Regions from separate parts of the Shewanella sp. GD04112 genome, predicted to be linked through region 2. Evidence: predicted binding sites of a transcription regulator. Region 2 holds the regulator's gene; the other holds the start of a gene.

Region 1 (10,811 bases), 170 kb from region 2:
GACAAGGTATTGCAAGCGCGCATGACCAATATCACTAAGCTATTCGCCAACCGAGAGGCCATAGCCGCCCTCGACGCCAATGGTAAGGTACATACTTGGGGCTACGGGCCTTACGGCGGCAATAGTTTGCAGGTGCAGGATGAGTTAGTCGATGTGGTCGATATCTTTGCTAAAGGGCGCAGTTTTATTGCCCTGAAAAAAGACGCCAGCGCCGTAGTTTGGGGGGAGGTTGAAAGTTCGACCAATATGAAGAAGTTGCAGTCGCAGCTGACGGATATTAAACATATCGAATATTTTCAAAATACCTATGCCGCCTTAAAAAAAGATGGCTCAGTGGTGAGTTGGGGCTGGCGCAGTGATGCTTATCCTATCCGCAGCGCGCTTAAGGATGTAGCAAGTCTCACGGCAAACAGTTGCGCGTTTGCGGTGTTAAGTCCAACGGGGGATGCCCATTTCTGGGGCGATGGCATTAACTGTGGCGTCGATTGGATCAAGAAAACCGATATCACAGGCGTGAAGGATATTATCAGCGTTGGCCCGGGATTCTTGCTACTGCGTGACAACGCCACGCCGCAAATTCTCGCCGACGATACGGATTACGCCTATCTGTTTGGCTTTCATCATGCTCAAGAGATCCTCGACAAATATTGGCAGCAAGGCAGCAAAATTACCCTAGGTAAGTCCTCCTTTGCCTTTACGCGCCCCGACGGCAAAGTGGTACCCGTCGGTTATCGGGCTGACCTTAAAAATGTCGAGCAACTGATTGAACGCATTCCGCGCCTCACTTGGTTAGCGCAGGCAAATGATGGTTTTGTGGGGATCAGTGAAAAAGGAGAATGGGTCTCTTGGTCGATGAATCTGGGAATGTTTGATAAATCGCCGGTACAACCTGCCGACTCCTTGGTGGTTAAGCCGCTGGAATTTACCCCCGCTGCCCAATGTGAGACCCCAGAGCAACGGCAGGCGATTTTGAGTCAGGCAAGGCCGCAGCGTAAAATCAATTGGTCATTTGACTAACTCATTGTTGGGCATGTAGGGCATTTCTCAGCTGGTGAAGGTTCATTCACCAGCTTGTTTATCCCTCACCGACCTATCTTTGGCTGCTATTTGCTGTTTTACAGTTGTTATGACTGTATAAGTATCATTTTGTTTTGCTTTTTAACTGTTATCTTATTTACATCTTCGCTAGAATGCTGGATGTTTTCTATGCAATTTCATATGTCGTATTAACCCATAACAATGCGATACAAGGATGATAATAATGAAATGTATACCCCATATGCAGATGAGGTTATGGCAGGGCGCGAGCGTATTGATGCTATGCAGCCTAATCGGTTCTGAATCCGTTGAGGCGAAATTGGATATGCCTCGCCATGAGAGCAGTGCTTCCCATTCCCATGTGCTCCCCGTCTTTAGCCAGCAATTAGGATTTAACCTGCCAGAGGGGTGGCGCAAAGCCTACCATGAAGAACGTGCGGGCATGTTTATGGCGGAATTTGTGCCGGAGCAGGAGGCGCTCAATCAATGGAGTGCGCTGTTTTGTGTGCAAGGCTTTAAGGATATGGCCGAAAGCGTCAGCCCGGAGCAGTTTTTAGATGCGATGGCCGAGACTTACCAAGCCTCCTGTGACGGTGAGGTGGTTTACCAAAAGCTGGGGGATACCCAAGTGGATGGTCACGACGGATTTCAAGCCATTCTTGGTTGTACCACTATGCCGAATCTCCATGGCGCGACTCAATTTAATCCAACGGCCTTTACCTCTCATCCCCAGGGCGAAATTGGTTATTACACTGTAGTGAGTGGCGACAAGGATTTGTATTTGCTGCATAAATCGATGCGTGGTGAGGTGTTTTCTGCCGATAAACCTCCTCTGCAAGCCGCCAACAGTGCCGACTTTATCTCTGCCTTAGCGCCCTTTTCCTTAAAGTAGTTGTCAGTCGATAGACGGATGATCATGGACTTTCATCCGTATAGACGTCTATAATGCGCGCGCTCAGGCTTGATATGCCACGAGCCTTGTTGGGCGTTAACTGGTTTTTTCGCCCTATGAACCTCATTTTTAGTCAACCTTCTGTGGTGCTTGCGACGCATTCGTCGCGAGATAATCGGGAAGCCAGTGAAATTCTGGCACTGCCCCCGCAACGGTAAAAGGTGAGAGACGACCGCATTCGTTAGGTAGCTCAAGATGAGCCAGAGAATCGAGTGTGCAAAGGTCAGTTTCGCGTTTATCTCTCGTTGAGATAGACATAGCCTAAGTCCGGAGACCGGCCCTAAAGGTGTTTTTGAGATTTCGGTGGGCAGATCTCAAAATGCGATAGTGACTGTCAGTATTTGTTACTGAATCAACGGTATCGTGGCGCCAATGCCCCGTTTTCCTTGCAGGAGTTAAAGGTAAAATGGGAACACATCCAACTAAAATCGCGCTGCTGATCGGCAGCCTTTGCAGCTTTTCTGTTATCGCCCCCGCCGTGGCGGCCGATGATGCCAGCGTTGCCAAAGTCGATGAGCATATTGTCGTCATTGGCCGTTCAGACAAGACCCCCTTAAATATTGCCGCTAATGTGAATGTGATTGATGCCGCTGCGATTGAGCAGAGTGGCGCAACCAGCTTGACCGAAGTGTTACGTGGTCAAAGCGGTATTCAGCTATCCGACAATAACATTGGTACTAGTTTCGCGATGCGTGGCTTTAGCGCGAGCTCTGCGGTTAACAACACCTTGATTTTGCTCGATGGTCGCCGCTTAAATAATATCGATATCGCCGCGCCTAGCCTGAATGCGATTCCGCTCAATTTAATTGAGCGTGTTGAAATTCTATCGGGCAGTGCCGGCGTGCTCTATGGCGACCAAGCGGTAGGCGGGGTGATCAACATTGTAACTAAATCGCCTGAGAATACGGGCGGCAGCGTGCAATTATCCGGCGGCAGCTTTAATACCTACGAAGGTCGCGGCGATGTGTCGGGCGCCATCAATAAAGATTGGCACTATTTCCTGACCGGTAGCTACAACCAAGGCGATAACTATCGTAAGCATAATGCCAATGAAACTGGCTCTATCTTAGGCCGTATTCAATATAAAACTGCCACAGATTCTTTCTTCGTTGAAACCAGCTATTACGATGATGACCGCGAGAATCCTGGGGCGTTGACCCCTAAGCAGTTCAAAGAAAATCCACGTCAGTCTTCTAATAGCAGCGAATATGTTCATGAGATGACCACTGCGGCGCGCAGCGGTTATCAGCATCAGCTTAACCAAAACTGGGCCTTGGCGGCGGATCTGGATTACAGCGATACCTTAGTGAGCTCATTAAACTGGGGGGCGGGTAGCCATAATACTCGCTCGCTGCTGATGTTTAGTCCTAAAGCGCTTGCTAATTACAGCACCCGTCAAGGTGAGCTAAATCTAGTCACAGGTTTGGATATCAGCCGCGGTAAGGCAGAGTTTGACTCTATGGCGCGCAGCAACGTGCAGGAAATGCAGAGTGCTTACCTGCAAGCCACAGTGCCATTAAGCCACACCTTAAGCTATGTGGTGGGCGGACGTTATGCGCGGGTGACCGACGATCTGGTCGATGGCAATGTGTATCCAAACGGTATCGATTTAGATGAAGATGCGACCGCATTCGAGTTCGGTTTAAATTACCGTCCGAGCGCCGAGCACAGATTCTATCTGCGTGGTGATGAAAACTTCCGTTTCGCTAAGGTCGATGAGCAAGCTTACACCCCGAAAGATGTGTATGGCTTAAAGCCGCAGACGGGCCGCTCCTACGAGGCTGGTTGGGATTGGACTGTTGCTAGCCAAAGCCTACGCGTCAGCCTATATCGTCTCGATTTAGAAGATGAAATCGTCTTCGACCCGAGTGCTGAAAAACCTGTTGGTGGCAGCTTCCAAGGCGCCAACGTCAATGCCGATGCTTCACGTCGCTATGGCGCGAGTGCCGATTGGGATTGGCAGGTCACTCAAGCCCTTACCTTAGGTTTGGAATATAACTATATCGATGCCGAATTTACCGATGGGGTGAATGATGGCAAGCAATTGTCTTGGGTGGCTGAGCATACGGGACGCGGTTACGTTAGCATGGATTTTGCCGAGCATTTCCAAGTGTTTGCCGAGGCGATTTACACGGGCGATCGTTTTATCGAAGGCGATAACGCTAACCAAGGCGATAAATTATCTAGCTATGTTTTAGGTAATCTGGCCCTGAACTATACCCGTGACGCTTGGTTAGCGAGCCTGCGTATCGATAACCTGTTTGATAAAGAGTATGTCAGTTCTGGCTATTATGCTGGTGGAGAATATGACGGCTATTACACGGGCCGAGGTCGTGATATTCGCTTGACTGTGGGTTACCGCTTCTAAGCTTGAGACTAATCGTTAATCTATATAAGGCCAGACTTAGTCTGGCCTTATTATTTCCGTTGTTTGGCTATACGCAGAGAAAAATCCATTTTCTCGGTGTATTCTTTATAAGTTCGCCCTATATTCAGATAGCCTAAGTCGTTGCTTGTGCTGTAGATCACTGCATCTAAAGCATAGTCACAATTATTCTACGACTTAGGGCTGAAATTCTTTGTAGTTTGGGTATGATGTGAGCGGTATTCGAACCATCTTATAGCAAATTAACAGGTGTAAAGTGTCTTATGACAGATCTTGAGCAACAGGTTTTTACTCAAGTGAGAGCCATCATAGCGAATGAAGAGCAAGTGATCGGTCGCCGTGGGATCTTAATTCCACTCAAAAAAGCGATCCTTGCCGAAGGCGACATTCGTAATGTGATCGATATTATTTCGAGCGATCCCGCATTAGCTGCCCACATGTTGATGCGCAGTAATTCGGCGCAGGCTTCAGGCGTCGTAAATCCTAAATCTCGTTCCTTAAAAGACGCCCTGATCCGTTTAGGCCAGGTCAATATTTATCGTTATGCCTTCACCTTCTACTTGAAAGAACGCCTCGATGAACTCCCCCAACCCTATAAGAAGTTGGTACAAGGTTATTGGAAACTCACGGAAAATATCGCTACCGACGCGGTCGACAGCCTAGTCGATATGCCGGATGTTGAAGTTGATCCCGATGAAGTACAAACCTTGGCGCTGTTTAGCGTATTCGGGCAAATCATTGCCTTAACTGCTTTTGCATACTTAAATGCCAGCTCTGAGCAATCTTTCCCGTTAAGCGTGATTAAGTCATTGATTGATAATCAGCAGCAGACCTTAACCATCGAAGCCTTTGAGGCTTTAGATCTCGATCAGGATCTGCGCCAAGAGTTTATGATCGCCCATAATCTGCGCCAGACCCGTAATCAAAATTCTCCCGGGTTGATTCTACGCCGTGTGCTCTCGATGCGCGGCATGTTACTCAACCCGCTCTAGGCATGTACCTTTAATAAAAAAGCCTGCAATTGCAGGCTTTTTTTATGCTGATTTACGGCACTAATTGGATTTTTGCTGACGCGCTAAGCCTTCGCTTGCCACCAGTTGCAGCCAGTTTTGCACTAAGGCCGAGTTCGCGCTGTGGCGGCGATAGGCACCAAATAGTGGGCGCTTTAAGCCTTCTTGGCCGAGTTTAACGGCGGCGAGGCTCAAGCCATGTCCCTCATTGATTGACCAGTTGGGCAGGGCGGCGATACCGTCCTTACAGGCGATGCGTTGCAATAGCATCATGGTCAAATCGCAGGTCTTTTGTTCACCCGCCTCAACACCTGCGGGTTCTAAAAAGTGGCGGTAAATATCTAAACGCGCCAGTGGCACTGGGTAGCTGATTATGGGTAAACGCGCCAATTGCTTAGGCGTAACATAGGCTTCTTTCGCTAAGGGATGATCCTTGGCAACCACTAACTTCACTTCAAAATCAAACAAATGCTGATAGGCGAGCGAGTGCCCAGGCACGGGATCCGAGGTCAGCACTATATCGAGTTCGCCCATTTCTAAGGCATTGAGCGAATCGAACAGGTGACGGCTCGACAGATCTAACTCGGCCTGCGGATGATCTTGCCTAAATTGCTCCATCACTGGCATTAACCAGCGAAAACAGCTGTGGCATTCAATCCCCACTCTGAGTTGATTGGTCTCTGTCTCTAGGCCATTTTTCAGATCCGTTTCCGTCTCTAACACCTTAGGCAGGATCTCCTCGGCGAGGTGCAACAGGCGTGCGCCTTCCTGAGTAAAAGAGAGGGGTTTGCTTTTACGCACAAAAATGGGCGAGTTAATTCGTTGCTCTAACTCCTTAATTTGATGGGAGAGAGCCGATTGAGTGACAAAACGTTTTTTGGCTGCGCCCGCCAAGCTGCCACTTTCCTTCAGTGCCATTAAGGTTCGCAGATGTCTTAGTTCGATCATGATCACTCCAAGTGAATTTCGCTCATGTTGTGCTTGAAATCAATTCGGTTGCTGGCATAGAGACTATCACAATAAACTTCTAGACGTCCAGACGCCCATTGTGATTTATCTAGGCTTAAATGCGAAAAGTTGCCAAGAAAACACCATCAGCTGGGTGCTAGTGCCGAATATGGCTTATCTCAAATAAAGGAAGATATGGTATGCAATTAAACAGTCTTGGTTTTCCCCGTATCGGGCGTCGTCGTGAACTGAAATTTGCCCTCGAAAAATACTGGCGTGGTGAGAGCACTCAAGCTGAACTGCATGAGGTGGCCAAGGAGTTACGTCGTACCCATTGGCAATGGCAAGTCGCCGCAGGGATCGAGCAAGTACCAGTGGGTGATTTTGCCTTTTACGATCAAGTGTTAACCCTGAGTGCAACCCTTAACGCCATCCCAGATCGCCACCGCGGCGAGGGTGCTATCGATCTTGATACCTTATTCCGCGTTGCCCGTGGCCGTGCACCAACTGGCACCGATGCGCCAGCCTCGGAAATGACGAAGTATTTCAACACTAACTATCACTACTTAGTGCCAGAGCTTAAGCAAGATCAAGTGTTCTCTATCGCCTATGAGCAGTTTTTTGATGAAGTGGCCGAGGCACAGGCGCTGGGTTATCAAGCCAAGCCCGTATTGTTAGGCCCTGTGAGTTACTTGTATCTGGCCAAAACCGTGGGTCAGGATTTCGATAAACTCAGCCTATTGCCCAATCTGTTAAAGGCCTATGCCGACATTCTTGCGCGTTTTGCCGCGCAGGGCGTGACTTGGGTACAGCTTGAGGAGCCAATCCTAGCACTCGAATTAACCGCCGATTGGCAAGCGGCGATTAGCGAAGCTTATCAAGCGCTTAAAACGGCTCAAGTGAAGATTTTACTCACCAGTTACTATGGCAGCATTAGTCATCATCAGGCGCTGGTTTCCGCGTTGCCGGTGGCGGGTCTGCACCTCGATTTAGTGACTGCCCCTGAACAATTGGCCTTGTTTGCCAATGCCTTAAGATCAGATCAAATTCTCTCAGCGGGTGTAGTTAATGGCCGTAACGTGTGGGCGGCAGAGGTTGACCTGATTGTCGAGCGTATCGGTAGTGTTGCCCGAGACTTATGCTCACAAGACGGCGCGCGCCTATGGATTGGCACCTCATGCTCACTGCTGCACAGCCCTGTGGATTTAGAGGTAGAGACAACCCTCACGCCAGCGTTACGTCAGCAGCTCGCATTTGCTAAGCAAAAGCTGTTGGAACTGGCCAATGTGCGCCAATTGTTACAGGCTCCAGAGTCTGTTGCCGCCAAAGAGATAGTTAACACTTGTTTGGCACGCCGTGAGGCTAAGGCACAGGCTGCGGATGCAAAAGTGATCGCCCGTGTCGCTGCGCTCACCCAAGCTGACTATGAACGTGTGAGCGAATTTACTGAGCGCCAAGCGGTACAGCAGCGCAAGTATCGTTTGCCATTGCTGCCCACGACCACGATTGGCTCATTCCCACAAACGCCCGCCATTCGTGGTTTACGTAGCCGCTGGCGCAAAGGGGAGTTAAGCGATGCCCAATATACCGAGCAGTTGCAGCAAGTGACCCGCGATACCATCGACCGCCAACTTAAACTCGGTATCGATGTGCTAGTACACGGTGAGGCCGAGCGTAACGACATGGTGGAATACTTCGGCGAGCAGCTCGAAGGCGTGGGCTTTACCAAAAATGGTTGGGTGCAGAGTTATGGTTCTCGCTGCGTTAAGCCGCCATTGATTTATGGTGATGTGAGCCGCCCGAAAGCGATGACAGTAGAGTGGGCCGAATTCGCCCAAAGCCTGACGGACAAACCCGTCAAAGGTATGTTAACGGGTCCGGTGACGATTCTACATTGGTCGTTTGCCCGTGAAGATATCAACCGCGATACCATTGCCACCCAATTGGCGCTGGCGATTCGTGATGAAGTGGTGGATTTACAAAATGCAGGCATTGGCATTATCCAAATTGATGAACCAGCCTTCCGCGAAGGTCTGCCATTAAAGCAAAGCGAGTGGCAAGCTTACTTAGATTGGGCAGTGAATGCCTTTAAACTGAGTGCGGCGGGTGTTGTGGATGAAACCCAAATCCACACCCATATGTGCTACAGCGAGTTTAACGACACGATCGCCGCCATTGCCGCCATGGATGCGGATGTGATCACCATCGAGACCTCGCGTTCACGTATGGAACTGCTCAACGCCTTTGAAGATTTTGAATATCCAAATGAAATTGGCCCAGGCGTTTACGATATCCATTCGCCAAATACGCCAAGTGTTGAGGCCATGGTGCACCTTATCGAAAAAGCGGCGCAAAAAGTGCCTGTGCGCCAACTCTGGGTTAACCCCGATTGCGGCCTGAAGACCCGCACTTGGGATGAGGTAGAACCCGCGTTGAAGAATATGGTCGATGCGACCCGCGAACTGCGTCGCCGCCTTGGCTAAGCGCGTGTAATATCCGCAATGAATGCCTCTTTGGCATAGCGTAATAAAAGCAGGGATACCTAAGGTATCCCTGCTTTTATTGGTGATTTGAAAAGGCATATTTGAATGCGCACTTGAGCCTACTGTTTAATGGTGCTTATTCGCTAAACATCATCTCTGGGACATGCTCAGGTACCACCAATTCGCCTGCGGTGAGCTTGATAATTTCCTCGACACTCACGCCAGGCGCACGTTCGAGCAGATGAAATTTGCCTTCTTTGATTTCGATAAAGGCCAGATCCGTCAGCACTTTTTTGATACAGCCCTTACCTGTTAGCGGCAGGGTGCACTCGGTTAATAGCTTAGATTCACCGTGTTTTGAGGCGTGGGTCATGGTCACAATGATATTGTCGGCGCCGGCGACAAGATCCATGGCGCCGCCCATGCCCTTAATTAATTTGCCCGGGATCATATAGGAGGCAATATTGCCCTGAGTGTCGACCTCAAAGGCGCCTAATACGGTGAGATCCACATGGCCGCCGCGGATCATCGCAAAGGACTCGGCCGAGTCGAAGAGGGCGGCGCCCCTTGCCATAGTCACGGTTTGTTTTCCGGCATTGATTAAGTCGGCATCGACCTCTTCCATGGTCGGAAAAGGCCCCATCCCTAACAGACCATTTTCGGATTGCAGCATCACTTCAATGCCTTCGGGAATATAGTTGGCCACCAGTGTGGGGATACCAATACCGAGATTCACGTAATAGCCATCTTTGAGTTCTTGGGCGACGCGCTGGGCGAGTTGTTCTCTTGAAAGTGCCATAACCAAATCCTATTTGCTGGAGGGACGGGTAGTCAGTTGCTCGATACGTTTCTCGAAGCTGCCTTGGATAAGTCGGTCGACATAGATGCCGGGCGTATGGATTTCATCGGGATCTAATTGACCCGGCTCGACAATTTCCTCCACCTCCACCACGGTTATCTTGCCCGCTGTGGCGGCAAGGGGATTGAAGTTACGGGCGGTTCTGCGAAAGACTAAATTGCCGAAGGTGTCGGCCTTCCAGGCTTTGACTATGGCAAAGTCGCCTGTAATGGATTCTTCAAGAATGTAATGGCGACCATTGAATTCTTTGACTTCTTTACCTATTGCGACGTCAGTGCCATAGCCTGTTGCGGTATAAAAAGCCGGAATGCCCGCGCCCGCCGCCCGCATTTTTTCCGCCAGCGTGCCCTGCGGTGTGAGTTCGACTTCCAGTTCGCCAGACATCATCTGCGCCTCGAAGTTGGCATTTTCACCCACATAGGAGGCGATCATTTTTTTGATCTGTTTATCGAGCAGTAAGATCCCAAGCCCGTATTCCGTGGTGCCGCAGTTATTGGAGACGACGGTCAGGTTTTTTGTGCCCTTGTGTTTGATTTCTTTGATGAGATTTTCAGGAATACCGCAAAGGCCAAAGCCGCCCGCGATCACCGTCATCCCATCTTCGAGTCCCGCTAACGCATCGGCGTAGCTGGTAACCACCTTATTCAATCCAGACATGGAGTGCTCTCTTACGCTTGCTGAAAGTGTGGCGCTTACTATTACCCAATTTCTCGGGCGCTCCTATGGTACTAAGGTGCCAAATAAAACCGCGGCCAATTGCCATATTCTAATGGTATTGAGTCTGGGGCATTGGGAATGTGCGCCCCGCGATGCCTGTGTTCAAGGCATGGATAAAGGACTGTGACTGGATTTTAAAGCATCGGGAGACAAGCAATATGGCGGTTGAACACTCAAGCTTAAAGGGCAAGGTAGGGCTGATCACCGGCTCCACCAGTGGTATTGGTTTAGCAACGGCCCATGTGTTGGCGGAGCAAGGTTGTCATCTGATCCTGCATGGATTAATGCCAGAAGCCGAGGGGCGGCGCCTTGCGGCGGAGTTTGCCGAGCAATATCATATTCACACTTATTTCAGTAACGCCGATCTGCGGGATCCCGAGAGCATTCATGCTTTTATGGATGCTGGCGTTAAGGCATT
Region 2 (10,811 bases):
GGCAGCGGAATTGCCGCGCCAGTCACCTTCTCGGCGATGCCGGTGTAAGTGCGTGACACATCCATCATGGCCTCTAATGGCAGGGCATTATCACGGGCGAGGGCTTCGCGCTCAGGCATTCTGTCTTTGTTGAGCAGAATATCTGGATCGGGGAAGTGGTTCAGCAGGAACTGACGGAAGCCTTCCTTAGAGTTTTCAAGGATTTTACCATCGCGGTAGGCGGCGCCGTCCCAAATGCGGGATGAATCTGGGGTGCCGACTTCATCCATATAGATCAGTTTTGAGTTGCCGTTTTTATCGGTCACATAACCAAACTCGAACTTGGTATCCACAAACACTTGGTCAAGGTCGGCCAGTGCTTTAGCGATCACCTTAAAGCCATCTTTTAACAGCTTCTCGTACAGGCCGATATCTTCTACCTTTTCAAAACCAAAGGCTTGGTAGTTGGCTTCGATATCGCTGCGGCTGATATTCACATCATCCTGCGCGGGCACACCGGGGATCCCAGTTAAGATGCCTTTGGTCGAAGGGGTGATCAGCAAATCAGGCAGTTTTTGATCTTTCTCTAAGCCTTCTGGCAGTGTGATACCGCAGAATACGCGCTCGCCCTTAGAGTAGGCGCGCCACATTGAGCCAGTAATGTATTGGCGGCAAATGGCTTCGACTTTAATCGGGCGGGCTTTTTGGACTATCCAAACGAAGGGATGCGGAATATCTAAAATGTGGCTGTCGGCTAAACCGTTTTCGGCAAATAACTTAAACCAATGATTAGAAATGGCATTTAATGCCGCGCCTTTACCTGGAATGCCTTTTAATCCGCCTTCACCGTGGAAGATGCAGTCGAAGGCGGAGATGCGATCGCTAATCACCATAATGGCAAGCGGCGTATCTTCGGGCACATTGTAGCCCTTGGTTTGAATTAAACGGCGGCTGTCGGCGTCGGTTAGCCAGTAAACGCTACGTACCTTGCCGCTATGGACTGGGCTGTCGGTGCGGATGGGGAAATCGTTGTTTACGGCTAATACGGAATCAGCAAGACTCATGACGAGTATTCCTTTGGATAGAGAGTGTAGGGACGAGTTTTTTATTCGTTGCGGTGTGCTTAAGCCGTAAATGCTTTGCCACCTTTTTATTATTGACCAACAACTTATCGCTAAGTGCGCACAAGAGATTGGTGAGGTTAAAACGTAAAGCGAATAGGATATTTTCGGGCGATAGACAGGAGAGAGAAGGTCGGGATAAGGGGTAAAAATAGCACGCAGAGCAAGGTTGGCGCCAGAGAGAATCTGGTCTGTTCAAGCGGGGAAACCCCGTGCCATTTTGCTCGAAAAGGCTAACCATTAATCCGAGAGAACCTTGTTAGACAGCCGCGAAAAGTGGCGCCATTTTACCTTTATTCGCAAAATTTTCCACGGCTATTTATGCACATCTGTGCGGCGTGTCGGGGTAAATTGGGCAGGGGAGCAATGCGGCGGCTGAAAATACTTCCCATGGAATCCGAGCAGAGGAATCGCCAACCTTGAGTTTATAGTGTGACTCGCTAAGCCTTAGAATGGTATTAATCCCAATATAGGCATGCAGTTAGCTCTGTAAATCGGGTTAGCATAGGCGGTCTGAATAAAGGTCGTGGCTAAGCACGATATACAGCGTGGCCTTGCGTTAACGCCCATTTTTTGTGAATTGAAAAACACAGTTTGCCCATCAGCCCTTAGCCTAAGGCAGAGGGCACAGTAGAGGTAGTCAATGACAGATGTAAAAACGCCGATGATGGCGCGCGCCGCTGCCGAGGGGCGATATTTTTTCTCGCAGCAATTTATCGCCTTGGCCGAAAGCCAAACCCAGTGGCAGGAGTTGGAGTTTGAAGAGTGCGAGTTCCACGATTGCCAGTTTAGCGATAGCACATTCCGTAACTGTAAGTTTATCGATTGCCGTTTTGTGGGCTGTAATTTGAGCCTGCTCAAGGTGCCCTTAAGCCAATTTAACGGTGTGCGTTTTGAAGAATGTAAGTTGGTCGGCATAGATTGGACCCGCGCCGCTTGGCCGAGATTATCCTTTGCGGCGCCTTTTAGCTTTAGCGCCTGCATCTTAAACGATTGCTCTTTTATGGGGCTTCAGCTCGATGAAATGGTGCTCGAGGGCTGTAAGGCGCAGGATGTGGATTTCCGTGAGGGCAAGTTTAATCGCGCCAACTTTAGTTACAGCGATTTTCGCCACAGCTTATTTGGTCGTACCGAGTTGATGGAGGCGGATTTCTCCGAGGCGACCGATTACGATATCGATATTTTTAACAATAAAATCAAGGGCGCTAAGTTTAGTCGCGACGAAGCGATTCGCCTATTAAATGGCTTAGAGATCACCTTGGTTGACTAACTCCCTTAGGCATTGGCCTTGCTTATGCCTAACTCCCTTTCAACCATTCCCCTCTGGGGGTGTTGTACTGGGCGAAACGCTTACCTCATACTCCGCGCGCACACGGCCATTCTAAATATGGGAGTGGTTTTTGAGGGTTTTTGAGAACTTTTTAACTTACCAAAGCCGCGAGCCAGTGCGCTGACTTAGTACAGGCTTAGTACAGGTTTAGGCCAAACAGGCTTATTGATCTTATTCACGATTTTTTAGAACAATTTTAACTTTTAGTTGCCGCAGATCACACTCAACTTGGCCATGTGGTTTACCACAATATCCGCCTCTTCCTTTCGGGATAACAATCACCCTGAAACAGCAAAATGCCAGCGTTTCTTAAGGCATTGGCACTAATAACTAAAAACCTGTGAGCGAATTTAGTCTTTAAACCGCAGTGGTAAGCCAAAGCCTAAGTTTGCGTGTGCCAAGTGGTGCATTAGGGTGGATGAGTGTGATGGAGGTAACCATGATTGAGCTTAATAGGCGAACCTTTTTAAAGGGCGCAGGGGCCAGCGGTGCAACATGTGCATTGGCTAGCCTGTTGCCGGGCAGCTTAGCGGCATTAGAGAGCAAGCAGCTAAAAGGAATGGGCAAAGACATTGCCAGTATCTGTGAGATGTGTTCGACTCGCTGCCCGATTTCGGCGCGGGTGATTGAGGGCAAGAACGTCTTTATCAGTGGTAATAAGGCGGCCAAATCCTTTGGTGGTAAAGTCTGTGCCCGGGGCGGCGCTGGCCATAGTTTGCTTTACGATCCACAGCGTATCGTGAAGCCACTCAAACGAGTGGGTGAGCGCGGCGAGGGCAAGTGGGCCGAGATCTCTTGGGATGAAGCCTATCAACTGATTGCTGATAATCTTAACAAAATCAAACAAGCTTATGGCCCTGAAGCCGTGGCGTTTTCCTCTAAGTCCGGTTCGCAAGAAAAACATTTATTCCATCTCGCCACCGCCTTTGGCAGCCCGAATACCTTTACCCATGCCTCAACTTGCCCCGGTGGTTACGAGATTGCCGCTAAGGCCATGTTTGGCACTAAGGTGAAGCGCGATTTAAGTAACTCCAAATACATCATTAACTTCGGCCATAACTTGTACGAAGGCATCAACATGTCCGAAACCCGCGGCATGATGGCGGCGCAAATGGATAAAGGCGCCAAGCTAGTGGTGTTCGAGCCAAGATTCTCCATCGTCGCCGACAAAGCCGATGAATGGTATGCGATCCGCCCCGGTACCGATGTGGCGGTGGCTTTAGCCTTATGCCATGTATTGATAGAAGATAATCTCTACGACAAGGCCTTTATCGAGCGTTATGTGGAAGGGTTTGATGCCTTCGCCGCCGAAGTCAAAGCCTATACCCCTGAGTGGGCCGAAACCATTTCCGATGTGCCCGCCAAAGATATTCGTCGTATCGCCCACGAATATGCGGCCAAGGCACCCCATGCTGTGGTGGATTTTGGTCACCGAGCCACCTTTACCACCGAAGAGTTTGAAATGCGCCGGGCCTTGTACGCTGCCAATATTTTGATTGGTAATATCGAGCGCAAGGGCGGTATCTACCTAGGTCAAAAGCCTGGCGACTATAACAAACTGGCGGGAGAAAGCGTGGCGCCCGTATTAGGTAAGCCCGGCGTAAAAGATATGCCTAAGCCTGCGGCGAAACGTATCGACCAAGTGGAAGAGCAGTACGCCATGATGTGGTCATCGGGCGGGATTTATCAAACGATTCTCGATGCGACCTTAAGCGCCGTGCCCTATCAATTACATGGCTGGGTGATGTCCCGTACTAACCCAATGCAAACCATGACCGACAGGGCGCGTGTGGTTGAAGCCTTGAAAAAGCTCGACTTTGTTGCCGTGTGCGATGTGTATATCAGTGAAACCGCCGCCTATGCCGACGTCATTTTACCCGAGTCGACTTACCTTGAGCGCGATGAAGAAATCGCCGATAAGTCGGGTAAAAATCCCGCCTACTATGTGCGCCAACGGGTGGTGGAAACCTTGGGTGACACTAAACCTTCATGGCAAATCTTTAAGGACATTGGCCATAAGCTCGGGCTAAGTGAATTCTACCCTTGGGATAACATGGAAACCCTGCAACTGCTGCAGGTGAATCGCGATACCGCACTGCTACGCCGCATCAAGGATGAAGGTTTTGTCAGCTTTGGTAAGCCCATCATGCTGCGCGAACCTAAGATGGTGGCCGAGTTTACTAAGGCCTACGCCAATGCCAAACCCGTGGATGAAGACGGCACCTACGGCAGTTTACTCAGCTTTAAAACCCCAAGCGGCAAGATTGAATTGACCTCGGCCAAGGTCGAGGCCATGGCGCCAGGACGCGGGGTGATTAAGTTCCGCGAAGTGCATTTGAAGAAAGCCGACGAGCTGTACTTTATCCAAGGCAAGGTCGCCGTGCATACCAATGGCGCGACTCACAATATCCCTATGCTGGCTAACCTGATGTCGGATAACGCCATTTGGGTGCACCCCGTCACGGCGGGCAAGTTAGGGATCAGCAATGGCGACCCGATTCGGTTAACCAGCAGTGTGGGTAGCGAAGAAGGCCATGCCTTAGTCACCCCGGGCATTCGCCCCGATACCGTATTTGCCTATATGGGCTTTGGCTCTAAAAACAAAGAGTTGGTTAGAGCGACTGGTAAAGGTATCCACTGCGGAAACTTACTGCCCCATCAAACAGCCCCTGTGTGTGGCATGAATATTCATACGACAGGCGTCACGCTGGCAAAACGCTAATTGGAGGCTCAAATGACGAAAAGATATGTGATGGTGCACGATGAGAACAAGTGCATCGGCTGCCAAGCCTGTAACGTGGCCTGCCGCAGTGAAAATGGCGTCCCCGAGGGCGTGACTCGCTTACAAGTGCGCGTAGAGGGCCCCTTTGGCGAGATGCCACACCTGCACTTTAAGTACCACAGGGTATCGTGCCAGCAGTGTGAAGATGCGCCTTGTGTGAAGGTGTGTCCAACGGGCGCGGCCTATGTGGGTGAGGATGGCATTGTCTCAATCCATGGCGATAAGTGTGTGGGTTGTATGTACTGCGTGGCGGCGTGTCCCTACAAGGTACGTTTTATGAATCCCGAAACCAAAGTGGCAGACAAGTGCAACTTCTGTAAGGACACGCGTTTGGCCCGGGGTGAAGAGCCTGCCTGTGTGACTGTGTGTCCGACCGATGCCTTAGTCTTTGGCGATGCCAACGATCCACAGAGTGAGGTGGCTATGCTACTCAACACTAAGATCACTTACCAAGATAAGACCCATTTAGGCACTCAGCCTAGGGTATATCGCGTTCCTACCAAAAGAGGGGGGATTTGATTATGAACAATACTTGGGGCGATATGGCGCAATATGATCCCGTCACTTGGCATTGGATCATCGCCGTGTATCTGTTTATGGCGGGCTTATCCGCCGGAAGTTTGCTGATTGGCATTGGCCTGCGTTGGTTTAATAAGGAGCAAGCGCAAGGGGAGACGAGTATTCTCAAGGCCGCAGCCATTATTGGCCCAGTGGCCATTTGCCTAGGCTTGGCATGTTTAGTGTTTGATTTAACTAAGCCTTTCCACTTCTGGCTGATTTTAATCAACTATAACTTCCAGTCTGTAATGGCGATTGGTGTCTTAGCACTACTGGCTTACTCCCCCTTGGCATTTGCCTACGCGATTCTTGTGTTGCGCGATGAGCTGCCAAAGTGGGGCTTAGGTTTCCTCGTGCCTATCGCTAAGCTGCTGATGCCCTTTAGAAAGCTGATTGAAGTGCTGCTGTTTATTCTCGCGATTGGCGTGGGTGCTTATACTGGCTTCTTAATTTCGGCCATGAATGCCTATCCGATGTTGAACACTGCGGTACTGCCAGCGCTGTTTTTAGTCTCTGGTTTATCGGCGGGCGCGGCGGCTAATGCGGTGCTGGCGCTGGTGATGTTCAAGACCGATAGCCACGACAAGACCTTAGCCAAAATGCATGGCTTAGAGCTGCCAGTGATGGCAATCGAAATCATGTTCCTGTTTATGTTGTTCTGCGCCTTGTATTTTAAGGGCGGAGCGGCGGCTGCGGCGCTGGCATCACTCACCTCTGGCGTGTGGGCGAGCGTATTCTGGATTGGCGTGGTCGGGATTGGTTTTGGTATCCCACTGCTATTTATGCTGTTGCCGACCGCGACGCGCCACAGCAAGGGGGCGATGATCATGGTGGCCTGCGCCAGCTTAACCGGCGTGTTAGCACTGAGACACTTTATTGTGTATGCGGGACAAAGCTATCTAAGTTAGTGTTTTGGTTAACGGCAATATCTATGGGGTGAATCATTTATCCCTTGCAAGCAAAAAGCACCGATTAACGGTGCTTTTTTTATGGGGGCGATTAGCAGGATTTCATTGCGGTAATTATTGCGGTAATTATTGCGGCAATAGCTCAATCACTGATTTCACCGTGAGCACTAAAGCACTGATAGCGCATAGGGCTAAGGTTGCCATCTTGGTCTTATGTTTATCCACACTCCCCACCAGTTTGCCCGCCACTAAATAGCCTAAAAACACTGAGGGCAATAGCATGAGTGATAACCACAAATGCTTGATTTCGAGTAGGCCCGTCACCCCAAGAATGACCAGGGCTATGGTCGAGCTGAAGATAAAGAAGGCCGACAGTGCGGCGCGAAATTTGGAGGCATCCTTACCCGCCAACAAAATCGCCATCGGTGGGCCACCAATGGCGGCAATATTACCAAAGATCCCCGAGACCACGCCCGCGCCAAACAGGGTTGCTTTGTTCACGGGGAGAGTCAATTTATACAGGCTCAGCACCACGGCGACTGCCACAATGCCAGCAATCGCTAGACCAAGAATCGGCTGCGGCGCAAACAGTAGCAGGCTGGCACCGATAAAACCTCCGGGTACACGACCGATTAGCGCATACTGCAAACCATTGAATTCTAAATGGCCGCGTTCACGCAGTAGGGTGAGTAGGGCGATGGAAAACCCCATCACAATCACGGGGGCGGGCACTAATTCGGGGTCGACAATATACAGCAACGGGCTCGCCACCACGGCAAGGCCAAAGCCTATCAGACTCTGGGTGAGGGCACCTAAAAACACAATCACAGACGCCATGGCGAGCGTTTGTGGATCTATCAAGGAGAACATAGGATTCCATCAAAACAAAATAGGGATCGTTACTCTAACCCATCAGGCAAGATGAGTATTAACGATCCCTAATGATAAGTAGGATATTGGACGCTTAAGCGTTACTCCATATCTTCCCACTCGATCCCCATTTCGTCCATCAACCGTTTCGCTTCGGCGGGAATGCTGTCTGGGCTATCTTTCGACAGATCGGCATCATCAGGCAGAGGCTGGCCGGTGTAGGCATGCAAAAATGCTTCACACAAGAGTTCGCTATTGGTGGCGTGGCGCAGGTTGTTCACCTGACGACGGGTACGTTCATCCGTGAGGACTTTTAGCACTTTGAGCGGAATAGACACAGTAATTTTCTTTACTTGTTCATTCTTCTTGCCATGTTCAGCATAGGGGCTGATGTATTCCCCATTCCATTCAGTCATTGACTCACCTGTTATAACGCTAAATTCGGGGCAGATTTTAAACCCTTACAGATAACAGTCAAATTATTGCTACTATTTCTTAGTGATTGCAAACAGATTTCTTTATGTTTAGACGTCTAAACGTCTTAACGCCTATTGACGATGCCACTGGGCTTAGGTACATTTAGACGTCCAGACATCTCTTTGCGAACTTAGGAGTTCCCGATGACCGCAGGCAAATTAGTGACCGAACGTCAATTAGCCACATTAGCAGTGCGTCAGGGTATCGAAAGTGATACTCAGTATGGCGCGGTGGTGCCGCCAATTTACCTGTCGACTAATTACGCCTTCGATGGTCATAAAAATCCTCGCGAATTTGATTACAGCCGTTCCGGCAATCCTACCCGCAGCATCTTAGGTGATGCCTTAGCTAAACTGGAAAAGGGCGCAACCGGTGTGGTGACTTGCACTGGCATGGCTGCCATTACTTTAGTGACTACCTTGCTCGGCCCCGATGACTTACTGGTGGTGCCCCACGATTGTTACGGCGGTTCTTACCGTTTATTCACTAACTTGGCTAAAAAGGGCCAATTTAAACTGCTGGTGGTCGATCAAACCGACGCCCAAGCGCTCGAGCAAGCCATCGCCCAACAACCTAAGATGGTGTGGATTGAAACTCCATCAAACCCTCTGCTGCGAGTCGTCGATATCGAAGCTATCGCGAAGGCGAGCCACGCCGTAGGTGCTTTAGTGGTGGTGGACAATACTTTCCTCTCGCCCATTTTGCAGCAACCGCTGTTACTCGGTGCCGATATCGTTATCCACTCCACCACTAAGTACATTAATGGTCACAGCGATGTGGTGGGCGGCGCGGTGATCGCCAAAGATCCTCAACTCGGTGAGACCTTACATTGGTGGTCAAACACCTTAGGCTTAACTGGGTCTGCCTTCGACAGTTATCAAACCCTGCGCGGTCTGCGTACCTTGGCCGTACGCATTCGCGAGCACCAAAGCAATGCCCAGCGTATTCTGGACGTGCTGACGAGCAGCCCTTTGGTGAGCAAAGTGTATTATCCAGGCCTTGCGGATCACCCCGGTCATGCCATTGCCGCCAAGCAGCAAAAAGGCTTTGGCGCTATGCTGAGTTTTGAGCTTAAGGGCGGCGAAGCCGAAGTGGTCGCCTTTTTAGATGCCTTAAGTTTATTCAGCGTGGCCGAGAGCTTAGGTGGCGTTGAGAGTCTCGTGGCCGTGCCCGCGACTATGACCCATAGGGCGATGGAGCCCCAAGCGCGTTATGAAGCTGGCATTAAAGACACCCTATTACGTTTGTCGGTTGGTATTGAAGATGCCGACGACTTAGTTGCAGATATTCAAGCAGGATTGGCCGCCGTTGCGGCTTGTCAGTAGAGGAATTCGAGATGGCACGTTGTCACTTACATAAATTTGGTGGTTCCAGCTTAGCCGATGCCGATTGTTATCGCCGAGTCGCCCATATTCTGTTAACCCATGGTCATAGTGATGATCTGGTGGTGGTGTCTGCTGCGGGTAAAACCACTAACTTTTTATATAAATTATTGTCCCTGCGCGATAGCAACCAATTATGGCAAGAAGAGTTGCAAGTTCTTATCAGCTATCAGCAAGGCTTGATTGAGCAGCTGTTATCCAATGAGCAAGCGCGGGATCTGCGTGAGCGTTTAACCACGGATAAAGCTCAGTTAATCAGTCTGTTATCTTTAGATTCCCGTAATGATTACCAAATTAACCATGTGGTGAGCTTTGGTGAGCGTTGGTCGGCGCGCCTGATGGCAGCGCTGCTGCGTGAATCGGGCGTGGCCGCAAGCCATGTGGATGCCTGCTCGATTCTTGTGGCCGACGAGGCCGCCGTACCGCAAATTCGTGTGCAAGAATCCCGCGCCAAAGTGCAAGCCTTACTGGCCGCGCATCCTAACGAGCGTTTAGTGATCACAGGTTTTATCTGTGCCAACGAGCGTGGCGATACCTTGCTATTGGGTCGCAATGGCTCTGACTTTAGCGCCAGCTTAATTGCCAGCCTTGCCGACATTGAGCGTGTGACCATTTGGACCGACGTTGAAGGGGTATTTAACGCCGATCCGAATAAGATCAACGATGCGAAATTACTCAAGAGCATGTCCCTCGCCGAAGCAGACCGCTTGGCGCGCCTAGGCTCGCCTGTTTTGCATTCGCGCACTTTGCAGCCGCTGTTTAACACTGAGGTGAGCCTAGCCGTACGTTCAAGCTACGCCTCCCATACCGATTTTACCCTGATTGCTCCCCACAGCTCCTCGGCGAGTGCGCCCGTGGTGACTAATCTAAACGCCGTGGTGTTGTTTGGTTTTAAGATCGCGGGCGATGTGGCTAGTCTGCTTGAGCAATTAGTCGAAGCAGGATTAACGCCACTGGCCCATTGGTTATCGGCGCATCAACGACTCGAGCTTGCCTATACCGCTGAAAACCAAAAACAAGTACAAAAGTTATTGGATGCGCAGGCCGAAGCCCTCGGCATTAAAGATCTGCAAATTAATACTGAACTCGGTTTAGTGGCGCTTGTGAGTGCCGATGCCGAGCATTATCGCCGCAGCTTTGCCCGTTTACTGAGCCGCGACGCTAAGCCCTTGTTCAGTGGTGACTTAAGTTTGGTGACCTTAGTGCCACAGTCGCAGGTTAATCTGCTGACGCAAAAAGTGCATCGCCGCTGCGCCGGTCCGCGTAAACGCATTGGCGTATTGCTGCTGGGTGTTGGCAATATTGGCGAGGCGTGGGTGAAGCTGTTTAAGTCAGTTTCTCCCTCATTAAATCAAGAGCTTGAAGCGCGTGTCGAACTCGTCGGTTTGGTAAGTTCCAGCAAAG

The links. Region 2 encodes MetJ, which represses methionine synthesis genes. Its sites were predicted from a motif close to TAGACGTCTAGACGTCTA; they were not measured.
Region 1: the regulator MetJ is predicted to act here: its motif matches at 6,407-6,424, upstream of metE (5-methyltetrahydropteroyltriglutamate--homocysteine S-methyltransferase).

The regions. Positions count from the first base shown of each region.
Region 1 covers NZ_JAOEAL010000001.1:4,087,266-4,098,076, reverse strand. The annotation lists gene N7386_RS17995 (hypothetical protein) at 1-1,017, shown strand, start outside; gene N7386_RS17990 (hypothetical protein) at 1,262-1,930, shown strand; cobalamin riboswitch at 2,058-2,288, shown strand; gene N7386_RS17985 (TonB-dependent receptor) at 2,397-4,358, shown strand; gene N7386_RS17980 (HDOD domain-containing protein) at 4,640-5,368, shown strand; gene N7386_RS17975 (LysR family transcriptional regulator) at 5,429-6,334, opposite strand; gene metE (5-methyltetrahydropteroyltriglutamate--homocysteine S-methyltransferase) at 6,535-8,817, shown strand; gene N7386_RS17965 (3-oxoacid CoA-transferase subunit B) at 8,954-9,616, opposite strand; gene N7386_RS17960 (CoA transferase subunit A) at 9,626-10,333, opposite strand; gene N7386_RS17955 (3-hydroxybutyrate dehydrogenase) at 10,474-10,811, shown strand, end outside.
Region 2 covers NZ_JAOEAL010000001.1:4,253,538-4,264,348, reverse strand. The annotation lists gene N7386_RS18710 (phosphoribosylaminoimidazolesuccinocarboxamide synthase) at 1-1,043, opposite strand, end outside; gene N7386_RS18705 (pentapeptide repeat-containing protein) at 1,744-2,370, shown strand; gene phsA (thiosulfate reductase PhsA) at 2,870-5,152, shown strand; gene N7386_RS18695 (4Fe-4S dicluster domain-containing protein) at 5,165-5,731, shown strand; gene nrfD (NrfD/PsrC family molybdoenzyme membrane anchor subunit) at 5,734-6,678, shown strand; gene N7386_RS18685 (sulfite exporter TauE/SafE family protein) at 6,805-7,548, opposite strand; gene metJ (met regulon transcriptional regulator MetJ) at 7,650-7,964, opposite strand; gene metB (cystathionine gamma-synthase) at 8,187-9,350, shown strand; gene N7386_RS18670 (bifunctional aspartate kinase/homoserine dehydrogenase II) at 9,362-10,811, shown strand, end outside.